4 regions of the Brevibacillus sp. NRRL NRS-603 genome follow, and region 1 is predicted to be linked to each of the others. Evidence: riboswitches for the same ligand, from Rfam matches in the RefSeq annotation. Region 1 holds a riboswitch; each other region holds the start of a gene.
What was found. A riboswitch is a leader RNA that binds a small molecule or an ion and turns the genes downstream of it on or off. The one in region 1 is predicted to bind cyclic di-GMP.
Positions count from the first base shown of each region.

Region 2: it holds a riboswitch for cyclic di-GMP, as region 1 does, so the genes downstream of both, C7R94_RS06470 (methyl-accepting chemotaxis protein) here and C7R94_RS03345 (GNAT family N-acetyltransferase) in region 1, are expected to answer to the same signal.
Region 3: it holds a riboswitch for cyclic di-GMP, as region 1 does, so the genes downstream of both, yfmT (benzaldehyde dehydrogenase) here and C7R94_RS03345 (GNAT family N-acetyltransferase) in region 1, are expected to answer to the same signal.
Region 4: it holds a riboswitch for cyclic di-GMP, as region 1 does, so the genes downstream of both, ggt (gamma-glutamyltransferase) here and C7R94_RS03345 (GNAT family N-acetyltransferase) in region 1, are expected to answer to the same signal.

Region 1 is NZ_PXZN01000008.1:930-6,284, reverse strand. Features, by position in the region: gene C7R94_RS03365 (hypothetical protein) at 87-272, opposite strand; gene C7R94_RS03360 (DNA alkylation repair protein) at 379-1,218, shown strand; gene C7R94_RS03355 (Crp/Fnr family transcriptional regulator) at 1,218-1,895, shown strand; gene C7R94_RS03350 (peroxiredoxin-like family protein) at 1,980-2,642, shown strand; cyclic di-GMP riboswitch class I at 2,826-2,912, shown strand; gene C7R94_RS03345 (GNAT family N-acetyltransferase) at 3,105-3,659, shown strand; gene C7R94_RS03340 (methyl-accepting chemotaxis protein) at 3,661-5,133, shown strand; partial or broken gene C7R94_RS03335 (alpha/beta hydrolase) at 5,248-5,355, shown strand, end outside.
Region 2 is NZ_PXZN01000011.1:98,517-103,871, reverse strand. Features, by position in the region: gene cshA (degradosome RNA helicase CshA) at 1-14, opposite strand, end outside; gene C7R94_RS06475 (transporter substrate-binding domain-containing protein) at 267-1,124, opposite strand; gene C7R94_RS06470 (methyl-accepting chemotaxis protein) at 1,242-3,215, opposite strand; cyclic di-GMP riboswitch class I at 3,288-3,388, opposite strand; gene C7R94_RS06465 (formate--tetrahydrofolate ligase) at 3,524-5,152, opposite strand.
Region 3 is NZ_PXZN01000004.1:58,895-64,249, reverse strand. Features, by position in the region: gene C7R94_RS01160 (methyl-accepting chemotaxis protein) at 1-657, opposite strand, end outside; gene yfmT (benzaldehyde dehydrogenase) at 687-2,144, opposite strand; cyclic di-GMP riboswitch class I at 2,230-2,315, opposite strand; gene C7R94_RS01150 (methyl-accepting chemotaxis protein) at 2,491-3,435, opposite strand; gene C7R94_RS01145 (hypothetical protein) at 3,460-4,215, opposite strand; gene C7R94_RS01140 (RsmB/NOP family class I SAM-dependent RNA methyltransferase) at 4,301-5,355, shown strand, end outside.
Region 4 is NZ_PXZN01000011.1:174,092-179,446, forward strand. Features, by position in the region: gene C7R94_RS06840 (methyl-accepting chemotaxis protein) at 1-1,492, opposite strand, end outside; gene ggt (gamma-glutamyltransferase) at 1,573-3,291, opposite strand; cyclic di-GMP riboswitch class I at 3,473-3,561, opposite strand; gene C7R94_RS06850 (SET domain-containing protein) at 3,808-4,425, shown strand; gene C7R94_RS06855 (glutamine--tRNA ligase/YqeY domain fusion protein) at 4,505-5,355, shown strand, end outside.

The DNA of each region.
Region 1 (5,355 bases):
GAGCTCCTCCAACACGAAAAAGCCCTCCATATGCAAAGGAGAGCTTTTTCGTGCTAGAGCTTGACACTCTTTTCCTATTCTTATTGTTACGCCTGATTGCGTACTCTGATATACAAAACATTTCTCACGTTAATGACAACATCATCATACTGGAGCCATCCGTCGTTTTGATTAGCGACCATTTGAATGATCTCTTCCGGTTCCGTCGTTTCGATGCTAATCATTTCACCGCCTCCGGAAAAGTAAAATTGAATCACTTTTACTTCCTTCATCAAAATCCCCTCCTATTCCTTCTAGTTATCGGATAGTTGGAAAATTTTTGTTACGGGTGATTTTTATGTATACTTTTACCATTACCGCGAAAAGGAGTTTGTTGAAATGCCGGATTCGGTACACACGAGAAAAGGAGCAAGTAAAGCCTCACTCATCCCTGACAATGTATTAGCACTCCTTCATGCTGGAGAATTAGAAAGCGTCAATTTGACTGAATGGCAGGCTGTTAATCATATTCATTTGGTACGAATCGTTCTGCCTCATGTTACATTAGGCGCGTATGTCCCTCAACTTGTTGGTCAGCTAGAAGAGACCGGATCAACGAGCGGAATGAAAGCTATCCGTCTGATTGGACAAGAACTGCTTGCGATCTTACACAAATCGGGTGAACCCACAGCTACGGCTCCTGTTTTCCTATCGTTGGCCAACCACAAGTCAGACAGTGTGCGTTGCTGGAGTGCCTATATTATCGGCCTGGACAACACCTTATCTCTAGAAGAAAAACTAGCGCAAATAAAAAAATTCGCGGCTGATCATCATTTTGGAGTGAGAGAGATCGCATGGATGGCGATTCGAGATTCTCTCTTGCATGATCTGAACCATTCCATTCAACTCCTGAGCGAATGGGTACTTGATGCCGACGAAAATATTCGCCGCTTTGCGATAGAAGCCACACGCCCTCGAGGTGTCTGGTGCAAGCATATTGACGCATTGAAAAATGAGCCCGCTCGCTGCCTGCCTTTGCTCACACCAGTGAAGTCAGATCCATCCAAATATGTTCAAGATTCTGTAGGGAATTGGTTGAACGATGCGAGTAAATCACAACCAGACTGGGTGACACAGCTTTGTGACGAGTGGCTAAAAACCTCTGATACAAAGGAGACGAAAAGAATTGTCACAAAAGCGAAAAGAACGATCCTGAAGACCCAAACTGAACAGAAATGATGAACCCAATTACACATTTATCCCAATTTTATTTGTTGAATTCATTATCCGAGGAAAGTTTGCGCTTAATTGATCAATTAACCTCTCTAACCCCTTTTCCCAAAAATACGTGCATTCAAACACCAGAAAATTTTTCAGAGGGCTTCTACTTCATCAAACAGGGGAAGGTACGTTTATATAAAGTAAATCGGGATGGTCGGCAGTTCACATTCGATATCCTCGGGGAAGGCAATGTGTTTGGAGAAGTGGATCTCCTCTCATTAGGTACAAGAGAGATGTATATAGATGCCATCGAAGACTGCCTCATTTGTAAAATGAGCAAAGCAAAATTTGAAAGCTACCTCATCGAACATCCTCAACTGATGATGAAGATCATGAAGATCATTAGCGATAGAATGGTTTCGATCAGTCAAGCAGCCGAAAATCTTGCCCTTCTCCCTTTACAAGATCGCATTATTTCCACGTTGGTAAAGCTCGCCGATCAATTTGGCAATGCTAACAGTTCGGCGTTTCAACAAATTGACTTACCTCTCTCCCATCAAGAACTCGCCAATTTTGTTGGGGCATCCAGGGAAGCAGTGACGGTAGCATTACGTGCTTTAGCAAGAGAAGAACTGATTCAAACAGGCTTTAAATCCATTTCTATTCAGCGGGACAAAATTTTGAAGAGAATGTAATCCAGTTTACATCTTTCGCTCAAAAAGAAAGATATCGTAAAGCTATGGCTTCTACTATTCTTTCGAAAAAGAGGGGAACGACATATGGATAAACCACATTTTCAGAGCCTGCGCGAAGAGCTAGATTTTACAACCATTCAAATAGCAGACTTCCTCACCCGTGAAGTAACAGATGCATTTACAAGATCAATCGAGGAGCTGCGGACCTCTGGACACGCAAAGGGCTTGCCCCTTGGTTCGATTGCGCCTGATTTCACATTGAACGATCATGCTGGAAAGAACATTACCTTGTCGGAAGAAATCGTAAAAGGTCCTGTCGTCCTCACATTTTTCCGTGGATCATGGTGCCCCTATTGCAATTTAGAGATGCAAGCGTACCAAAAACAGATCGATACAATAAACTCACTGGGTGCCCAATTGTTTGCCATAAGTCCACAATCTCCTGCACACTCTCTTACTATGCAAGAGAACAATCGTCTGAGCTTCCCCGTTTTATGCGATACCAATAATCAGGTAGCAGAAAAATATGAACTCAGATTCAGACTGCCTGAATATTTACATGATACCTACCAATCATTAGATATCGATCTCACTCGTTTTAATCATGAAGATTCATGGACACTCCCCATACCTGCTACTTATATCCTCGATAAACAGGGCGTAATCCGGTCAGTATCCTTAGATCCTGACTACAAAAAGCGAATGGAGCCTACTGAAGTTATAGACATTCTGCGCACCCTAGCCTAACGCCCTACTCCCTACTTAATGAAGAACCAGTTGATACCGCAACTGGTTTTTTCGTACGTTCTTATATTATGAACAATTAGTTACTTCTCCCTACCAAAACTTGACACAGCTAATACAAATGGCTTATATTTTGCATGATTGTGTCTAGCAAAATTCGACACGTTTTTACAATTTTTGCTAAAGAAATGCAAAAGGCAAAGTCATCGAAAGGTGGCGACGCAAAACCACGGGTCTACAGTCTTCTTTGACCATGATAGCCGGGTTGCCATCATCATGAGACCATTTTCGATGTTGGTAGCTTCGGTTGTTCCATTTCGATGGAATGGCCTTTTTTTGTGTTGACATTTTTGAAAGGAGGATGAAAGCACTTTCATTTTTGCAACGGATGGAAAAACATAACTTTTGAGACGACAAACATACACAACATAGTTCAATCAGAGAAAATGATGGAGTGGAGAAGTTATGTACAAACAAGTAGAAACCGTACAAGAGTTAGCTAAATTTCATGAAATCAAAGAAACAGTATGGACAAGCATGGGCTTCGAGATGGAGTACGCGAAAGAAGGCTCAGCTCTGTTCCTCCTAATCGCCGAAGATGGTGAAGCAGGTGGAACATTTGAAATGACGCCCTTTTCCAAATCAAGTGCTTATATGAAATCACTTTTTCAGGACGTTGTTACAGAAGATATGAAAGTCATGGAGGTAGACAGTCTCGCTGTTTTGCCGAAATACCGCGGACAACTAGGGCAAAAAGGAATTTGCTTGATGATAGATTACGCTGAAAAGCATGGCTATACCCACGCAATCGGGGTAGCAGATCCGACATTTTTTAAATTTATTAACAAGAAATATCAAGTAAAGGCGACTCAGATCAAAGATATCGTATTTTACAAAGGGGCCGATGCTATTCCGACCCTCTTCCATCTCAAAGATGTCTATGACAATAAGCACGATCCGAAATATTCCTGGTACAATTCGTCGTCATCCAATCAAGTAAAAGTCGAGGTAGGTGGGTAACATGGATCACATTGATCTATTGAGAAGAAGAAACAATTGGGTCGTAATCGTATTCGCAAGTATTATTACGGTTGTTCAGATCTTAAACCTCTTTCTAGGCGTACCGTACACATTCGTTCTCACGGTACTGGGTATTTTGTATGGCGTGCTGGCACCTTTTGCTTACATCTCCAATCGCCCGAGCTTGCGGGAAAAAGCAGCGCCCTTCATGAAGTTTTTCAACTTCGCCGTAATCGGGATCTTCATGTTCATCATAGTTGGACTGGACCCGCACATGATCAATATCATGACTATTATGTTCTTTGTAGCAGTTATGGGGATTTATCAAGACCGACTCATCAATATTTTGACGATTGTATCGACATTGGGCATTGTCTCTTACTACTTCCTGACACAAAGAGAAACGATTTTCCATTCGACTAGCAACCTTGATCTAATGTACTTCCTGCTCACCTTCTGCTTCGTCTCTATCACGAGCATGATGCATGCTGTATTCAATAACAAGCTACAAGAGGAAAGTGAGCAACAAAAGCAAGAAGCGATTGCCTCGAAGGAATCGTTACAACGTGTTCTGGATCAGATCAATGAATCACTCACCTCTATGCAAGACTATCAAGAGAATTTGAACAAGGTGACGGACGGTGTAAATGTTCGCGCTGTCGAAACCGTCGCTTCCCTGCAAGACATTATGGAGTCCTTTACGGTCCAGACCAGCAATACAGACGAGCTTCGTCGGGAAATGAGCTCGACGAATTTGCAAGTTGAGGATATGACCCGCTCTGTTATAGAGATGCATGAGTACGTAGAATCTACCAAAGAAGCCACTAGCGAGAGTGGAAAACGCATTGGCAACATCGGCAATGACTTTGAACGATTCATCAAGGACATCCAAAGTACGAACCAGCTGATTCAAGAGCTCAATAAAGAAACCGAATCGATTGGGAAAATCATTCAAACCATTTCCGATATTTCTGCACAAACCAATCTGTTGGCACTCAATGCCACGATTGAAGCGTCTCGCGCAGGCGAACACGGCCGAGGATTTGCTGTCGTAGCAGATGAAGTACGCAAGCTGGCTGAATCCTCCAAGCTATCCTCCGAGTCGATCTCGAGCCTGCTCATGACCATCCGCGAAAAAATGAAACTCGTATCAGATATGATTTCCGAGTCGCAGACTTCTTTTGAGAAAAATAGCGAGGGTATCCTCGAAGTACAAGATATGTTCACCAATGTTGACAACTACATGCAAAACTTCGCAGATAAAACGAAGAACCTGCAAGAGTTCATCGTCCATGTTCACAGCATGATTCAGGAAGTCGGCGCAAAAGTAGAAGTCAACGCAGATATTACCGACAAGAACAAAGAGAGTCTGGAAGAAGTGCTTGTTCTGGTTTCTGAGCAAAAAGACGAAGTCGTTAAGGTTTCAGGCGGCTTTGAGAAAATCGAACAGCAGATGCGTGGTCTCCATAATTAACCTTCCTGCAACCGCCTTTTCAAGGGCGGTTGTTTTCTTTTCTCATTTTGTAACTGAACAGGCATATAATAGGAATATTCTGATATCAAGGATTTGAAAGGAGGCACATCATTGATGGATGCACGAATCGAAACCAAAACGATTCAGACCGATCGATTGCTCGTTTCCTACCTGACAGCAGGCGTACCAGAAGGAGAACCGCTTCTCCTCATTCACGGCAAT
Region 2 (5,355 bases), on a different contig from region 1:
TTAAATGTCGCCAATGAATGTCAGTCTCCTTTATCAATACCTTCATCTATAAAATTCTCAAAAAAAAGGGCACTATTCCTTACGATCCGGAACATGCCCTTTTATCCCGATTGTACGTAGCGCCCTAAAGAACATAGCTGTAATCGTACCATGCAATGACTGAAAAAGCAAACAGCTTATATACCCAAATTGTTTGATTTTTTGGTGATGAATCTTGTAAAAAATAACAAAGCAGCCCAGAATCAGGCTGCTTGTCTGTTATTGGATTATTTTACCCATTTGTTGTAAAGCTCATCAAACTTCCCTTGCAGTTTCATTTCGTCCATCCAAAGATCCAAGTAGTTAGCGAAGATTGTGTCTCCACGGTGAATCATGTACGCTTTTTCACTCTTGGTGAACGGGTTGTCAGTCAGAGCGGCATACAGGCGGGAATCTGCTTTGGAATATACAAGTGCTTCCAGCGTATCCGTGATCATCACATCGTACTTGCCGCTTGCTACCAGACCAGGGATGTCGAGGTTGTTTTGTTCAACAGTCACAGTTGCTTTGGTCAGGTGTTCACGAACGAATTTTTCGTTGGTGCCTCCTGGATTCACACCAATGCGAACCTCAGGCTTGTTGATGTCTGCTACACTCTTGTACTTGTCCTTGTCTACTGCACGAATAAGCGGAGCTTTACCGAACATAATATAAGGATCACTCATGTGTGCTTTTTTCTGGCGGTCTGTGTTGCGCGTAACGCCTCCAACAGCAATATCGAATTTATTTGCCAACAGATCGTCCATCAGTGTCGGCCAAGAGGTTTGGACAAAACGCGCCTCAACCCCTAGACTTTTTGCGAATTCCTTCATCGCATCGATGTCGTAGCCTTCAAATTCGTTTGTCTTTGGATTCAAATATGTAAACGGTTTGTAGTCCCCTGGAGTACCTACGAGGATGTAGCCTCTCGCGATGATTTCATCCAAACGGGATTCAAACTTCTTCGCTTGCGGTTTTTTAGCAGCTTCAGTAGCTACGGTTGGGACAGGCTTAACCGCGGTTGCAGCAAAAGCACCTGTTCCTGATGTCATGAGCATAGTTGCAGCGAGTGTGCTCGCCAAGATTGTTTTTGTGATTTTCTTCATCTGGGTTCTCCTCCTGTTAAACGGTAATGAATTTAGTTGCTCAGAAACAAACTCCATCATCCCCTAATGGCATCCCCCCTTTCAAAGAAGAGGACTTACAACCTGTTGAGCTGCCTCTTACACAGTAAACCTGCCGATTCCTTGCTGTAATTCTTCTGCCACTGTGTTCAAATGCTCAACAGACTTGCCAATTTCCTGGATGGCTTGAAGCTGCTCTTCGGTTGCCTTTGCCACTGTTTGCGCGTCGAGTGAAGCATGTTTTGCAATGTTATGCATTTCATCTACAGAAGCACTCACCTGTTGGGAGCCTGCTGACATTTGTTCAGATGCGGCGGATACTTCCAGAATGTGGGCAGCGACGTTCCGGGAAGATTCCAAAATGTGCCCGAAGATTTCGCGAACCTCTTCGACCAGTTGAATACCTTGCTGTGCGTTTTGGTTGCCCTCGGTCATAACCTCTACCGCGTGATGAGTATCCTGCTGGATTTCCCCGATCAGCATTGCGATTTTGGATGCGGATTCCTCGGATTGGTTTGCCAGTTTTTTCACTTCACCTGCAACTACAGCAAACCCACGTCCATGCTCGCCGGCGCGTGCTGCCTCAATCGAAGCGTTCAAGGCAAGCAAATTGATTTGCGAGGTCAACTGACTGATCGTATCGAGAATGCCTTCGATTTCTTTGGAGCGATTGTTGAGCTGCTCGATGGCTACTGTTGCCTTCGATGTTCCCTCACCAATGCTTCCCATCTGGCGAACTGCCTGCTCTACCACAGCAGTCCCTTGCTCAGCCTGCTCTGTTGCTATCTGGGCAGCCTCTGAAACATGAGCAGACGTCTCCGCGATTTTCACGATGCCTGCTGCCATGTCAGTCATCGACAATGCGACTTCCTGCGAGCTGGCTGCCTGTGACTCTGCTCCCTCAGAAATCTGCGCAATAGACAAACCGATTTGGTTGATGTTTTCCGTCGCTTGTTTAATGCCTTCAGATACTTCCTGACTAAAACGCTGTACTTGATCAGACGACAGAGATACGTCTTCAATCAAATTTTTCAAGTGCGATACCGTCTGGTTAAAGTCACGGGACAGAACCGCGATCTCGTCTTTTCCATCAACCGTTACAGTCTCTTTCAAGTTCCCCTGCGCCACTACATTTACTGCGTGATTCAGACGCTCAATTGGTTTCACCATACGTACAGCCAAGAAATAAACGAGGACAACCCCAATCGCCAATACGATGAGGGAAATAACCATCAATCGGGCTGACAGTTGATCAACAGGCGCATGCAGCTCCGCTACGGGTGCAGTGATGTATATGCCCCAATTCAAATTGGTTGGAAAATAGGAAGCAAATCGCTCTGTGTTCTCGTAATTATATTGGGCAATTCCATGCTTCCCTTGCTTGATATCTTCAAAAGCAGTCTGAAGTTCGAGAATACCCATGTCGAGAATCGATTCCTTCAGAATGAACTCGTTATTCGGGTGATAAATAAATGTTCCTGATTTGCTTACTAAAAAAGCGTAGCCTGATTGTCCGAATTTCTCCTCAGACACCTTTTTTTGGATCTCATTGATCGGAATAGTAGAACCGATGTAACCGTATTGACGATTGTCCTTCATCAATGGAACAACCAGTGTCACGATGTTATTCCCTGTCCGCTTCGAAATGACTGGCTCGGAGACAACAACCTTCCCTTCCCCTTTGCTGGCTTCCTTAATATGCGGACGATCCGAGATATCCGTTACTTCACCCTTGAAATTGATCACTTTCTTTCCGGTTAAGTCATGCGAAAAGAAGAACGTCTCAAACTCGGGGTTTTTCTTTTGGGCTTCTTGAATGATTTTCAGGTCGTGCTCGACATTTTGATCAGCCGACATCAACCCTCCCAGCGCTCTTACAATCTCAATTTTTTCTTGAAAGAAACCATCGATACGAATCGAGAGATTGCTAGCTGACAACTCAGCTTCTTTGTCCAGACTGCCTGCCAAAAGATTAGAAGCACTCCAATAGCTTGCACCGCAAACCGTACCCAAGCTTATAACCAACAGCAGGCACAACACGATAATTAGCTTATTCTTCAAACTATTTTTCATACCGAATCCCTTCTCCCTTCTCTTTTTTCAACAAAAAAAAGACTGCCTACCGACAGTCCATCATGACTACGGTATGGCAACCCGGCTGTCCTAGCTGCGAAAGTCATTTGACCTTCGACCTTAGACCCGTGGCTTTGCGTCCCTGCCTTTCAGCAAGTTTGCCTTTGTCATTCCTTGTTGTTTTTCAATTAAGTTCACATTTTTTCAATCTCACCTTTCTTTTCCCATAACTTTCCGATAATAAACCTCAAAAACAAAAAAAAGCTGACAACCTTTTACAGTTGTCAGCTTTTTGTCAAACTTTTTGATTAGCTTAATCCGATCACTTGTCCATCCCCGTCTATATATAATGATTCAGCAGCCGGCTTTTTCGGGAGGCCTGGCATGGTAACCAAGCTTCCGGTCAGTGCCACGATAAAACCAGCTCCTGCTGATATGCGTACTTCACTCACTTGGATCGTGAAGTCAACAGGGGCCCCCAACAGATCAGCGCGATCCGTAAAGGAGTATGGGGTTTTCGCCATGCACACAGGCAGATGGGACATGCCCATTTCTTCTACCTTTTGCATCGTTTTCAATGCCAGCGGCGAAAAGGCAACTCCCGATCCACGGTATACTTCTTTTACGACTGTCTCAATCTTGTCTTTAATGCTGAGGTCTTCCTCATACAAGAATCGGAAGGATGAAGGCTGCTCTGCTGCACGAGTCACTTTTTCAGCCAGCTCAACACCTCCTGCTCCTCCTTCTGCCCATACTTTGGAGAGTGCTGCTTCTGCTCCTGCGGCTTTACACAACGCTATTACAGAATCGATCTCTGCCTGGGTATCCGTCGCAAAATGGTTGATGGCCACCACCGCTGGCACACCGAACTTTTGCAGGTTTTCCAGATGGCGCTTGACGTTTTCGAAGCCTTTTTCCAGAGCAGACAAGTTCTCTACTGCCAGGTCAGGTACTTTTACCCCGCCATTGTATTTCAACGAGCGAACCGTAATGACCACGACAGCAGCCGATGGAGTCAGACCTGCTTTTCTGCACTTGATGTCAAAAAACTTCTCTGCTCCCAGATCTGCACCGAAGCCCGCCTCTGTTACGACGTAATCTGCCAGCTTCAAGGCCATCTTGGTTCCGATCACGCTGCTGCACCCATGCGCAATATTGGCAAAAGGTCCGCCGTGAATGATGACCGGAGTTCCTTCGATTGTCTGTACGAGATTGGGCTTGATGGCTTCCTTCAAGAGAACGCACATCGCATCGACCGCGTTGATTTCTTCTGCCCGTACAGGCTGATCATCGAAATCGTAGCCAATAATGATATGGTTCAACCGCTCGCGCAAGTCTGCCAGATTCTCACTCAAGCATAAGATCGCCATGATTTCTGAAGCGGTCGTAATCATGAAGCCATCCTCACGCGTCATTCCATTGCCGTCACCCAGACCAGCCACGATGTTTCGCAGTGCGCGATCGTTCATGTCCATGGCTCGTTTCCAGACAATTTTCTTTGGATTGAGCCCACGCGGATTGCCGTGGAAAATATGATTGTCGATCATCGCTGCCAACAAGTTATGTGCAGCTGTAATCGCATGAATATCCCCTGTAAAATGCAGGTTAATTTCATCAGCCGGGAGAATTTGTGCCTGACCGCTTCCGGTTGCGCCTCCTTTGATCCCCATGCAAGGGCCCAAGGACGGCTCGCGAAGCGCTGCAATTGTTTTCTTCCCAAGATAATTTAAAGCTTGTGACAGACCAATCGTCGTGAGCGTCTTGCCTGCTCCCGCCGGATTGGGGTTCATCGCTGTAACAAGAATCAGTTTGCCATCAGGGCGATCCTTCACTTGCTCCCATAGCTCATCTGATAGTTTGGCTTTATATTTTCCGTATAGCTCCAAATGCTGTTCTTCGATACCTGCACTCTTGGCAATTTCAACAATAGACTTCATATTTGCCTCCCTGCCACACCAGAATGTAATGCACCAGTTACCAATCTTCTACATTCTGCATAATCATCCTTTCTCCTCTCCTCTTCGACACATTACGCAAAAGAAAAAGCCCACATTCCGACAAACGTCCAGAATGCAGGCTCACCCTACAACATAAAAAAATAAATGAACACTTTCGTTCTCATAGCGCACTAGATTGTCAG
Region 3 (5,355 bases), on a different contig from region 1:
AACCTCATTCGCAACGACAGCGAACCCACGCCCTGCATCTCCTACTCGCGCCGCCTCAATGCTCGCATTCAGTCCCAAAATGTTGCTTTGATCCGCGATTTTTTTCACGGCAAGCGTAATTTGCTCGATCTCAGTCGTACTTTGGCTCACGTCATTGGCTTGCTCAGAGATCGCCTTCATTTGCTCGTTCAAATTCCCGATCTGCATGGCCATCTCTTGGGTGGTGGCACTGACCTGCTCGACGACACTCGAGAGATTTGCGGCAATTTCATACAGCTCATTGGCTCGCTCCATACTCGAACCAATGCCGACACCGCCAATGACTTTTCCCGTGTGATCATGCAGGGGAATCGCCCGTGCGACGAGGGGAAAGCCAAATAATTCCTTAGGAACCATCATCGCCTGCTTGGTGTTTTTTCGAATCGCGTTGGTGATCACATCTCCTTCCTGGAGTGGATCACCAGGCTTGACTTGCAGGGCAAATGTTTGGGCAGGCACATTGCGCAATAGCTTTTCCGTGTCGTAGACTCCAATGGTAATGTCATCGGTAAGCAAATCATTCAAGTATGGTGCAACCTTCATGAAAGCCTCGAGCAGTTCTGCGTTTTTCCCCTTTTCGGAAGCTTCTGTTTCGTTCCATTGTTCATATCCGTTCATAACTTCTTCACCTCTATAATTTGCTGGCATTAGTACGGAAATTGGCGCTTTTTATGTTGAACCGAAATCCATTTCAGCGTAGTAAACTCTTCCAAGCTCCATTGACCGTTTAAACGTCCCAACCCGGAATGCTTTTCACCGCCAAAAGCCACAATTGGCTCGTCATTGATCGTTCCATCGTTGATGTGAATCATGCCAGTCTCAATGCGTTTGGCCATCTGGGCACCTCTCTCCAGATCGCGTGTATGAATCGCCCCGGACAATCCAAATGGGGTCTCGTTCGCCATGCGAATCGCTTCTTCCTCGGAAGCAAACGACATAATGCAAACAGCCGGACCAAACAGCTCTTTAGATGCGATCGACATGTCTGTGGTCACGCCTGTCAAAACGATCGGCTCGACCACGTTTCCTTTTACTTCCCCTTTCAGTGCAGGAACGGCGCCTTCGCGTATCGCCTCATCGATCGTAGCCATCAGGTTGGCGACTTGCCGTTGGTTAATGAGTGGACCGATTACCGTGTCAGGATCATTCGGGTCGCCAACCTTAAGTCCAGATACTTTTTCCACATACAGCTCGAGGAATTTATCGTATACATCCTGGTGAACCAGAACCCGGTTAGCCGACATGCAAATTTGACCTTGGTGGGTAAAGCGGCTGAATACCGCAGCATTCACGGCATACTGGAGATCCGCATCCTCCAAAACGATCAGGGCACTATTGCCGCCGAGCTCCAAAATCGCCTTTTTGAAATGCTTCGCTGCCACTTGCGCGATATGGCTTCCTACTTGGCTAGAGCCTGTAAACGAAAGGATACGCGGGATCGGGTGGGAGACAAAACTATCGCCAATTTCAGCAATATCCGTCACAACGACGTTGATCAAGCCTTTTGGCAGACCTACTTCTTCAAAAATTTTCGCGATGAGAGTCCCACCTGTGATTGGCGTGTGCTCATGCGGTTTGAGGACGACACCGTTGCCCGCGCCAAGAGCTGGAGCTACTGACTTCATCGACAGATAGAACGGGAAGTTGAACGGACTGATGACGCCGACAACTCCTGCAGGAATCCGATACAAGCGATTTTCCTTTCCGTCTACGGGAGAAGGAAGAATTTTTCCTTCCATGCGTACTGGGAATGTAGCCGCCTCCCGAATAATATCCTTCACGAGCCCGATCTCAAAAAACGCCTTCAACCTGGTTCCACCTAGTTCACGAATGATGATCTGAATGATTTCTTCTTCATGCTCTTCGATATAGTGAACAGCACGCTCCAACATTCGGGATTTGGTATACGCATTGACTTCATCCCACTCTTTTTTCGCGTTGGCTGCCGCCTTGTAAGCTGCGTCGATATCCTCCAGATTTGCCATTTTGAATTCTGCGATGACTTCCCCGTTGTAAGGATTGATATCTTGCAATGTCTTCGCGCCAAGTCCGTCGCGCCACTCCCCATTGATGTACTGCTTGTCCAGTGTTTGCAGGATTGACATGCTACAACCTCTCCCTTTTGTTAAGTAAATAGGCTCCTTTCGCATGAAAGGAGCCGTAAAACTAAAACAGCAACATACACTGCTCGTTGGCAACCCGGCTGCCATCGTAACGTGTACATTAGGCCCGTGGCTTTGCGTCCCCACTTTTCAATGGGTTTGCCCATTCATAGCGAATGCTGATAAGATTTTGTCGAAAAAAGGAAAGATATGGAGAAACCTACTTTGATTATAGTACTCCATTTCGAATAGTCAAACGTAAACATGTAAATATTTCGTGAAAGGAAGTAACAAATATCAAAAAGTCCGCATCGCTTGGATACGGACTCCTGATTTTTCTTTCTCATGATCACAATAACTTTTTGACATCCTTTACGCTCGTCGCGAGCATTTGCTCGATCGCGTTGGCGTCTCTCACGTGCTTGGTCATGCCTTCATTCAGCTCGTCCAGCAAGCCCTTTGCATCACTTACCTGCTGGGACACATCGTCAGCAAATCGCTTTTGATGCGCGATGATTTCCAACACACCTGCCACTTCGACGTTCAGTACCTGGAAAGCGTTCACGATCTGATCCGTCTTTTGTGCGGCATCCTTGCTGATGGAAAGTCCATTTTTGATCGCACTGCTGCTTTTTTCACTGTTGGACAATGCTTCTTTAATTTCTTCCTGAATCTTGCCAATCAATTCTGCAATCGTCTTGGTCGAGTTCGCTGTCATCTCTGCCAGCTTCCGTACTTCATCCGCTACGACAGCAAAGCCCCGGCCTTGTTCACCCGCACGTGCCGCTTCTATCGCAGCATTCAGAGCGAGAAGATTGGTCTGATTCGTAATGTCGCTGATCACCTTGACGATACTCGTAATTTCCGAAGAACGCTCTTCCAAGCGGCTCATGGACTTGGACGTATGGACCGATTCTTTGTCGAGCAGGCTCATGACTTCCACAACGTCCGTCATGGCCTTCTTGCCTTCATCTGCACGCGCTACCGATTGTTTACAGATGTCTGTCAGGCGCTCTCCTCGAACCGACAATTGGCTCGCAGATTCATCATCCCGCTCGTTAATAGCCTGGATATTCTCTACGACACGCTTCATCCTCGTCACCAATCGCACCATTTGATCGGATTCGGCGTTCATCGCTTGGTTCGAAGCGAGGATCGCACCCATCTGTTCGTAAAGACCGCGAAGCTCATGCTTCCAAGCCTCTTGCTGTCCTACCATTGTGGTTGTGGGAGTTGCCACTGTCGTCGCTGCTGTCTCTTTTTCTGCTGGGCCTTTGTCTTTTTTCCAAAACATCCGCTTCCCTCTCCTTTGTACCCATCAATTGTCACCTCGGCGGCTATATACGCGGGACTCGATTATTCCCGGATGTTGTTTCGCCAAGCTCAGCAAGTTTTCCAAGAAATAATAGTGACCCTCCAAGAGCTCCACGTCTTTACGCTCAAAATGCTTCACCTGCAAATACTGCTGCATTTCCAAAGCATAGCGCTCCAGTTTATCGTGAAAATCGTTGGCACGAAGCATTTGCTCCACTTCTGGATATTCTGTTTTCAGGCGACTCAGCTCGCTGTATACACGCCCACCCTCCAGAATCATCTGGTAGGCCGTACGCTCGAGTGTAGCTGTCGTAGCTGCCTCCTGCTCTTCACGCTCCTCGCGCAAAGCTGCCAAGTACGTGATAAAATGGTAGACAGTTAAAAACAATGGTCCTAAAAACAGAATGATCCCTGCCTTGTACACATGCTGATTGGACAAATTGCTGATGAGCAGGAACAAGTGAAACAAGATCGCACCCAACCATACGTAGATGATGATTTGGTGATTGATCTTCCCTGCCTTTTGGTGGCGCGAAAAGGCAAAGGTGAGTCCGAGCAGATAAAAGGCAAGCAATGTAAAGCTGGCAGAGAACAAAGCCATCTCCATATCGATCAGCCAATCTGCATCGGCGGGTATTTCGATAAAGAATTCAAAAGCGAGCACCAGCAGTGAGAACAGCAACCCCATGATCCAAAACCGGCTTACTTCAGAGTCATTCCTCCGCCGGGAGCGGTAGCGTTTTGCACGGGATCCTTCCATAATGCTCTCACCTCATTCTCTATGATTCGCCATGATTCTATCTTTTCCTTTCACATGGGGCCAAAATCTGACACCGGAGGCTGTTATGACAAAAAATTTACCAACATCTTTTACCGAGCGCATGCAAACCTTGCTCGGACACGATTATGAGGCATTCGTTTCCTCGTACGATCAGCCTGTGACACACGGCTTGCGGGTCAATCCGTTAAAGGTGGGACGTGACGATTTTTTGAAAATCTCGCCGTTTGCTCTGGAAGCAGTCCCTTGGTGTGAAAACGGTTTTCGCTACAAAGAGCCAGATCGTCCTGGCAAGCATCCTTTTCACTCCGCCGGCATGTACTATCTGCAGGAGCCAAGCGCAATGTCCGCTGCCGAAGCACTCGGTGCACAGCCTGGCGAGCGAATCCTCGACCTGTGTGCAGCGCCAGGGGGGAAATCGACACAGCTTGCAGCGTTTTTGCGTGGACAAGGAATGCTTGTGGCAAACGAAATCCATCCTGTTCGGGCAAAAGCCTTGTCAGAAAATCTGGAGCGCTGCGGCGTGACCAATGCCGTCGTGACCAACGAAACGCCTGAACGCTTACAGGAGCGATTCCCTCAGTTTTTTGACCGAATTTTAGTAGATGCTCCATGCTCTGGCGAAGGAATGTTCCGCAAGCTACCCGAAGCAATCGAAGACTGGAGCCCTGAAAAAGTAACGGAGTGCCATGTCATGCAAGGTGATATTCTCGAAGCAGCCGCTGCTATGCTGAAGCCAGGCGGGACGTTGGTCTACTCCACCTGCACATTTGCTCCGTTGGAAAATGAGCAGTCCCTGGTTAACTTCCTGGGCCGTCACCCAGAATTTGAGATCGTCTCGCTGCCACATGCGGATTGCTTTTCTGCTGGTCAACCCGAGTGGGCGTCGCCGCAAAACGAGCAGCTCACCCAGACAGCCAGATTATGGCCGCATCGTCTACAGGGAGAAGGCCATTACCTCGCCAAGCTGCAAAAGAGTGAGACCGCTGATGTTCACGAACCTTCCGGGAAGCGTAAAGAAAAGCGTGCGGCAAAATCGGCTCCGGCAGGTCGAAAAGAAGCCCTGGCAGCCTGGCGTACGTTCGCAGCCGAAGCGCTCCCGGCGCTCTCCAAACCATTCGA
Region 4 (5,355 bases), on a different contig from region 1:
TAAGCGCTAACAGATTTGTTTGTTCAGCAATGGCGGTGATGACTTGTACGATTTGTCCGATTTCCTGCGAGCTGTTTCCTAATCGTTTGACGATATCGGCAATGTTGCCGACAGTGTTCTCGATCGATTGCATCTGGCTGATAACGACCTGAAGGGCTTGATTGCCTTCCACTGCAATTTGGGAAGCGCCCAAAGCTGATTCGGCAGCTTGCTGTGCATTTGTGGCAACCTGTTGAGCTCCTGTCGATACACCTTGAATTGCGGTGACACTTTCCTCTACACTCTTCACTTGCTTTTCCGCACCGTAAGCTACTTCCTGAATCGTTATGGCGATTTGCTCGGTAGCCTTGCTCGTATGGTCGGCGTTGACTGACAATTCCTCTGCTGAAGAAGCGAGGTCTGAAGCTGTATCATTAACTTGTTGAATAATCGTTCGCAGGTTGAGCACCATTGTGTTTACTGATTGGGATAGCTGTCCAACCTCATCCTTGGTTCGAATTTGCAAGGGCTGTACAGTCAGTTCACCCTCGGAAATGCGGTTAGCCACAGAGGCAACTGCCGCAATAGGGCGTGAGATTTGTCGGGAAACAGCGTATGCGATTGCGGTCACGACAGCAACAACAACGATGACAATGATCCTAACCATGGTGGTAACGGATGAAACCGCAGACGTTATGGATTCGACAGGGATATGCAGATACAAACCAAAGTTGGTCTTGGGAATGGGGGAATAGGTGACAACGTATTCCTTGCCATTGTCCGAGTAGCTGTATGAGCCCTTTTCCGTTTTTCCTGATTTCAGGATTTCCATCAATGGTTGCGGCAGAGCGGATTCCTCAAGCGGCTTTCCGATCAGATCCTGGGTAGGATGGTACTGAATTTGATCCTTGTTATCAACGAGAATCGGATAACCATCGTTTCCAACTTTCAAATCCTTGAGAAATGTTGCTGTGAAGTCATCTACATTGACGAGCCCGGTCAAGACACCGAGCTTCTCATTGTTTTTCGTTTTTACAGGGGAAGCGACGATGATAGAGCGATTGCCGGTTGTCTTCGCAACAAGAACATCGGAGAAGCTGGGCTTGTCCTGCATACCGTCTTTGAAGAATTGGCGCTCGCCAAGATTGATTCCAACGCTTTTCGGGAACGTATCAGCCGTTACTTTTCCATCGCTTGCGATAAACGTATTTCCGTCATACAGTTTCATTTCCTCGGTAAACTTGCGGATAAATTCGTTTTTTGCCGCTGCATCATCGGATTGAATATCCGAGGTGCGGGCTAAAATCTGAATTTCTGTCATACGCCGGTCCAGATATTGATCCATAGCTATGGCTGTACTGGAAGTAAGGTCAACATAGGATGATTTTTGTTTATCAATCAGAATGGATGAAAAGCTGTTCGTGATAAACAAAGAAACGGCAGTAAGTGGAATGACAGCCACGACGAGAAACCAAAGGATCATTTTGTTCCTAAGCTTGTTGAACAAAAACATAGGTTTTTCCACTCCTAATCCGTGATTGCAAAATAGAAACAGGTAGACTGCTGAGATTTACTCAGCAGTCTGACAAAATATTAGTATCCCATTGCTGCGCCTTCACCGCGAGGGTCAGCACCGCCAAATTTTACATTGGTTTGCGGGTCAATCAGGATTGCGCCGGACTGTCCCATCGCGTCGGTATAGGCTGCTTCCAGCTTTTCGACTGGATGCCCACGTTTTATTAACTCGTCCAGGACTTCTTGAGGGATGCGGCTTTCCACCTTGAGATTGTTGGAAGCAGATCCCCAGTTGCGTCCATGCAGCCATCTTGGCGCTTCGATTGCGTCTTGCACGCTGAAACCAAAGTCGACGATACGCGTGACGAGAGCGGCTTGCGTTTGCGGCTGTCCTTCTCCCCCTTGTGTTCCGTAGAGAAGATAAGGCTTGTCCCCTTTAAAGAGCATAGCCGGGTTAATTGTGTGGAAGGTACGTTTTCCTGGTTCCAAATGATTGATGTGTTTGGGATCCAAAGAGAAATAGCTTCCGCGGTTTTGCAAAAGGACGCCTGTATCTTTCGCTACGATGCCGGAACCCCAGTCAAAATAGTGACTTTGAATGATGGACACGGCATTTCCATCTTTGTCGACGATCCCGAACCAGGTTGTATCGCCTTTTGGATCAAGTGGTTCTACAGATTTGGCGGCTTGCTTCATATCAATGCGCGCAGCTAAATCTTTCCCGTGCTGCTTGGACAACAGCTCATCCACAGGGATATCCACAAAGGCAGGGTCAGTTAGCCATTTGTCGCGGTCAGCAAAAGCTTGTTTGGTTGCTTCTACAATCGTGTGATAGTAATCGGGTGTTCCTTCACCCATGCTCTTGAGGTCAAAGTTATTCAAAACATTAAGAATAGAGAGTGATGCCATGCCTTGAGAGTTCGGTGGAACGTTATACGCTTTGTATCCTCGGTAGTCTACCGTAATTGGATCTGCCCAAGTGGAGGTGTGCTTCTCAAAATCTTTCAACGTGAGCAATCCGCCGTTGGCTTGCATGTCTGCTACGATTTTTTTAGCAACTTCTCCTTTATAAAAACCGTCAGCGCCTTTTTTTGCAATGATTCGCAAAGTATTGGCAAGGTCCTTTTGTTTGAGAATTTCCCCTGCTGCATAAGGATCGCCGTTGGGCTTCAGGAATGTTTTACGGAATCCATCAAAACGTTGAAGATTCTTCAAGTCATTGTCAGTTGGATCTGTCGCGTATTTCGTCCAATATACTTGGTTGGGAGAGACTGGATATCCGTTCTCGGCGTATCCAATGGCAGGCTCCAGCAGTCTGCTCCATTGAAGCTTGCTGTTTCCCATTTTTTTGTGTGCGTAGTTGTACGCCTCCCACCAGCCGGAGACCACACCAGGGACAGTGTTTGCTGATTCATAACCGCGGGACGGGATTTTTTCGTAGCCCTTGCCTTTGTAATAGTCGATGGTTGCCTTTTCGCCTGCGCGACCACTGCCGTTCAGCGCCTTCAGCTCTTTTGTTTTGGCATTGTAGATGAGCCAGAAGTTATCTCCGCCAATGGTTGTGTAATGGGGATAGACAACAGCTAAGGTGGAAGCGGCTGTAATAGCAGCATCTACTGCATTTCCACCGTCTTCCAAAGTCTTCAGGGCCGCAGCCGTAGCCAGATAGTGAGGAGTCGTCACCATTGCGTTCGGTGACATCGATGTTGGACGGTTAGCAGCTTGTGCTCCAGAGAATGTTGATACCCCGATGACAGCAGTCAGCGCGACGGTCGAGAGTTTCTTCCAGAATGACATTCCTATGAAACCTCCTTCATGATGAATAATATAATGATTCATTAAACCGGCTATCCGCTGTTGCCTCACCTCCTTTAAAAGTTAAAAATACACAAACATACAAAAGTAGACAAAAATAGACATTGTGAGCGCAAAAAAAGACCAATGATATAGGATCATTGGTCTCGTCCTACATCAATACTTCGGTAGCTGGCAAGCGTGTCCGCTGTTGCGGAGGTAGCCCCTGTAGCTTTGCGTCGCCGGATTTCCCCGGGTATGCCGTTTCGATATCAATGGGTGAAGCATAAAATGACACAATACTGATTCTATCGTTGTGGGAAAATGTTCCTAAAACTCCGTTTGCCAATAATATAGACTATTTACCATTTGTGGTAAATAAGAAAAAATTTTTAATCCGGAAAAATAGCCAGGAATAGCATGGGGATGGTTGTTTTTCGCAGACATTCACACACCTCCTGGGGCAAAACTGCTTATGATGATAAAAAGGCACATTCGCCAAGGAGTGAAACAAAGACCATGATGCATCCCGATACAGAATTGCGCTATATCAACGATGAGATCGGGTACGGTGTGTTTGCGACAAGGTTTATCCCAAAAGGAACGATTGTATGGGCACAGGATGATTTGGACCAGGTATTGGACCCTGCGTTTGTGGAAAGACTTGACTCATTACGAAAACAGGACGTACAAAAATATTCGTTTAAGAACCAGCTCGGAAGGTACATTCTTTGTTGGGATAAGGCAAGGTACGTGAACCACAGCTTTCATGCGAATTGTGTGCCGACCATGTATGATATGGAATTGGCTGCACGGGATATTTTTCCGGGAGAAGAGCTGACAGATGATTATGGAACGTTAAATTTGGATGAACCTTTCGATTGTTTGCCCGAGTCCGACACGGACCGATCCCGCGTAATGCCCGATGACTTGCTTCGGTATTACCCGCGGTGGGATCGTATTGCAGCGGAAGCATTCCAACGCTTCAATCATGTTGAACAGCCTTTGCTGCATCTGATTTCCCCGAAGCATCTCGAAACGATTCGTGGGATCACGGAGCAGCGCTTAGCCATTGATTCTGTCATTCACCTGTATTGCAGGTCACAATGGCAAACGAGGCAGCAATGGGAGACGTGAGCGGGTCGGTCAACGACCCGATTTTGTTGAACTCTGGGTAGAGAATCAGTATTATGGAATGTAAAGGTGAAGTGAAAGGTTGATTTCATTGGAAAACAAGGTAGCGGCATCCAATTTTATCCGCAATATCATGATTGATGACTTGCAAGAGGGCAAAGTAAAGGAAATCATTACCCGCTTTCCCCCAGAACCGAACGGGTATCTTCATATTGGACATGCAAAAGCGATCTGCCTCAATTTTGAGCTGGCTCGAGAATTCTCTGGCAAGGCCAACCTGCGTTTTGACGATACCAACCCGGTGAAGGAAGACATCGAATACGTAGAGGCCATCAAAAGGGACGTTCAATGGCTTGGCTTCGAATGGGACGGGTTGTTTTTTGCATCTGATTACTTTGAAGAGATGTACAACCGTGCGGTGCTTTTGATTAAAAAAGGTCTGGCTTACGTAGACGATCTGTCTCCAGAAGAAATGCGTAAAATGCGTGGAACGTGGACAGAGCCAGGCACAGATAGTCCGTTCCGCAATCGGTCTGTGGAGGAAAACCTGGACCTGTTTGCACGTATGCGCCAAGGTGAATTCAAGGACGGGGAAAAGGTGCTGCGTGCGAAAATCGACATGGCTTCTCAGAACTTCAACATGCGTGATCCGGTTCTCTATCGGATCTCCCATGCAACGCATCACAACACGGGCGACAAATGGTGTATTTATCCGATGTACGACTTCGCTCATCCGTTGGAGGATGCTATTGAGGGCGTGACACACTCCTTGTGCTCACTGGAATTCGAAGATCATCGCCCGTTGTACGACTGGGTAGTACGCGAGTGCGAAATGGAGAAGGTACCGCACCAGTACGAATTTGCTCGCTTGAACCTGACGAACACCGTTATGAGTAAACGGAAGCTGAAACAGCTTGTCGATGAGAATGTAGT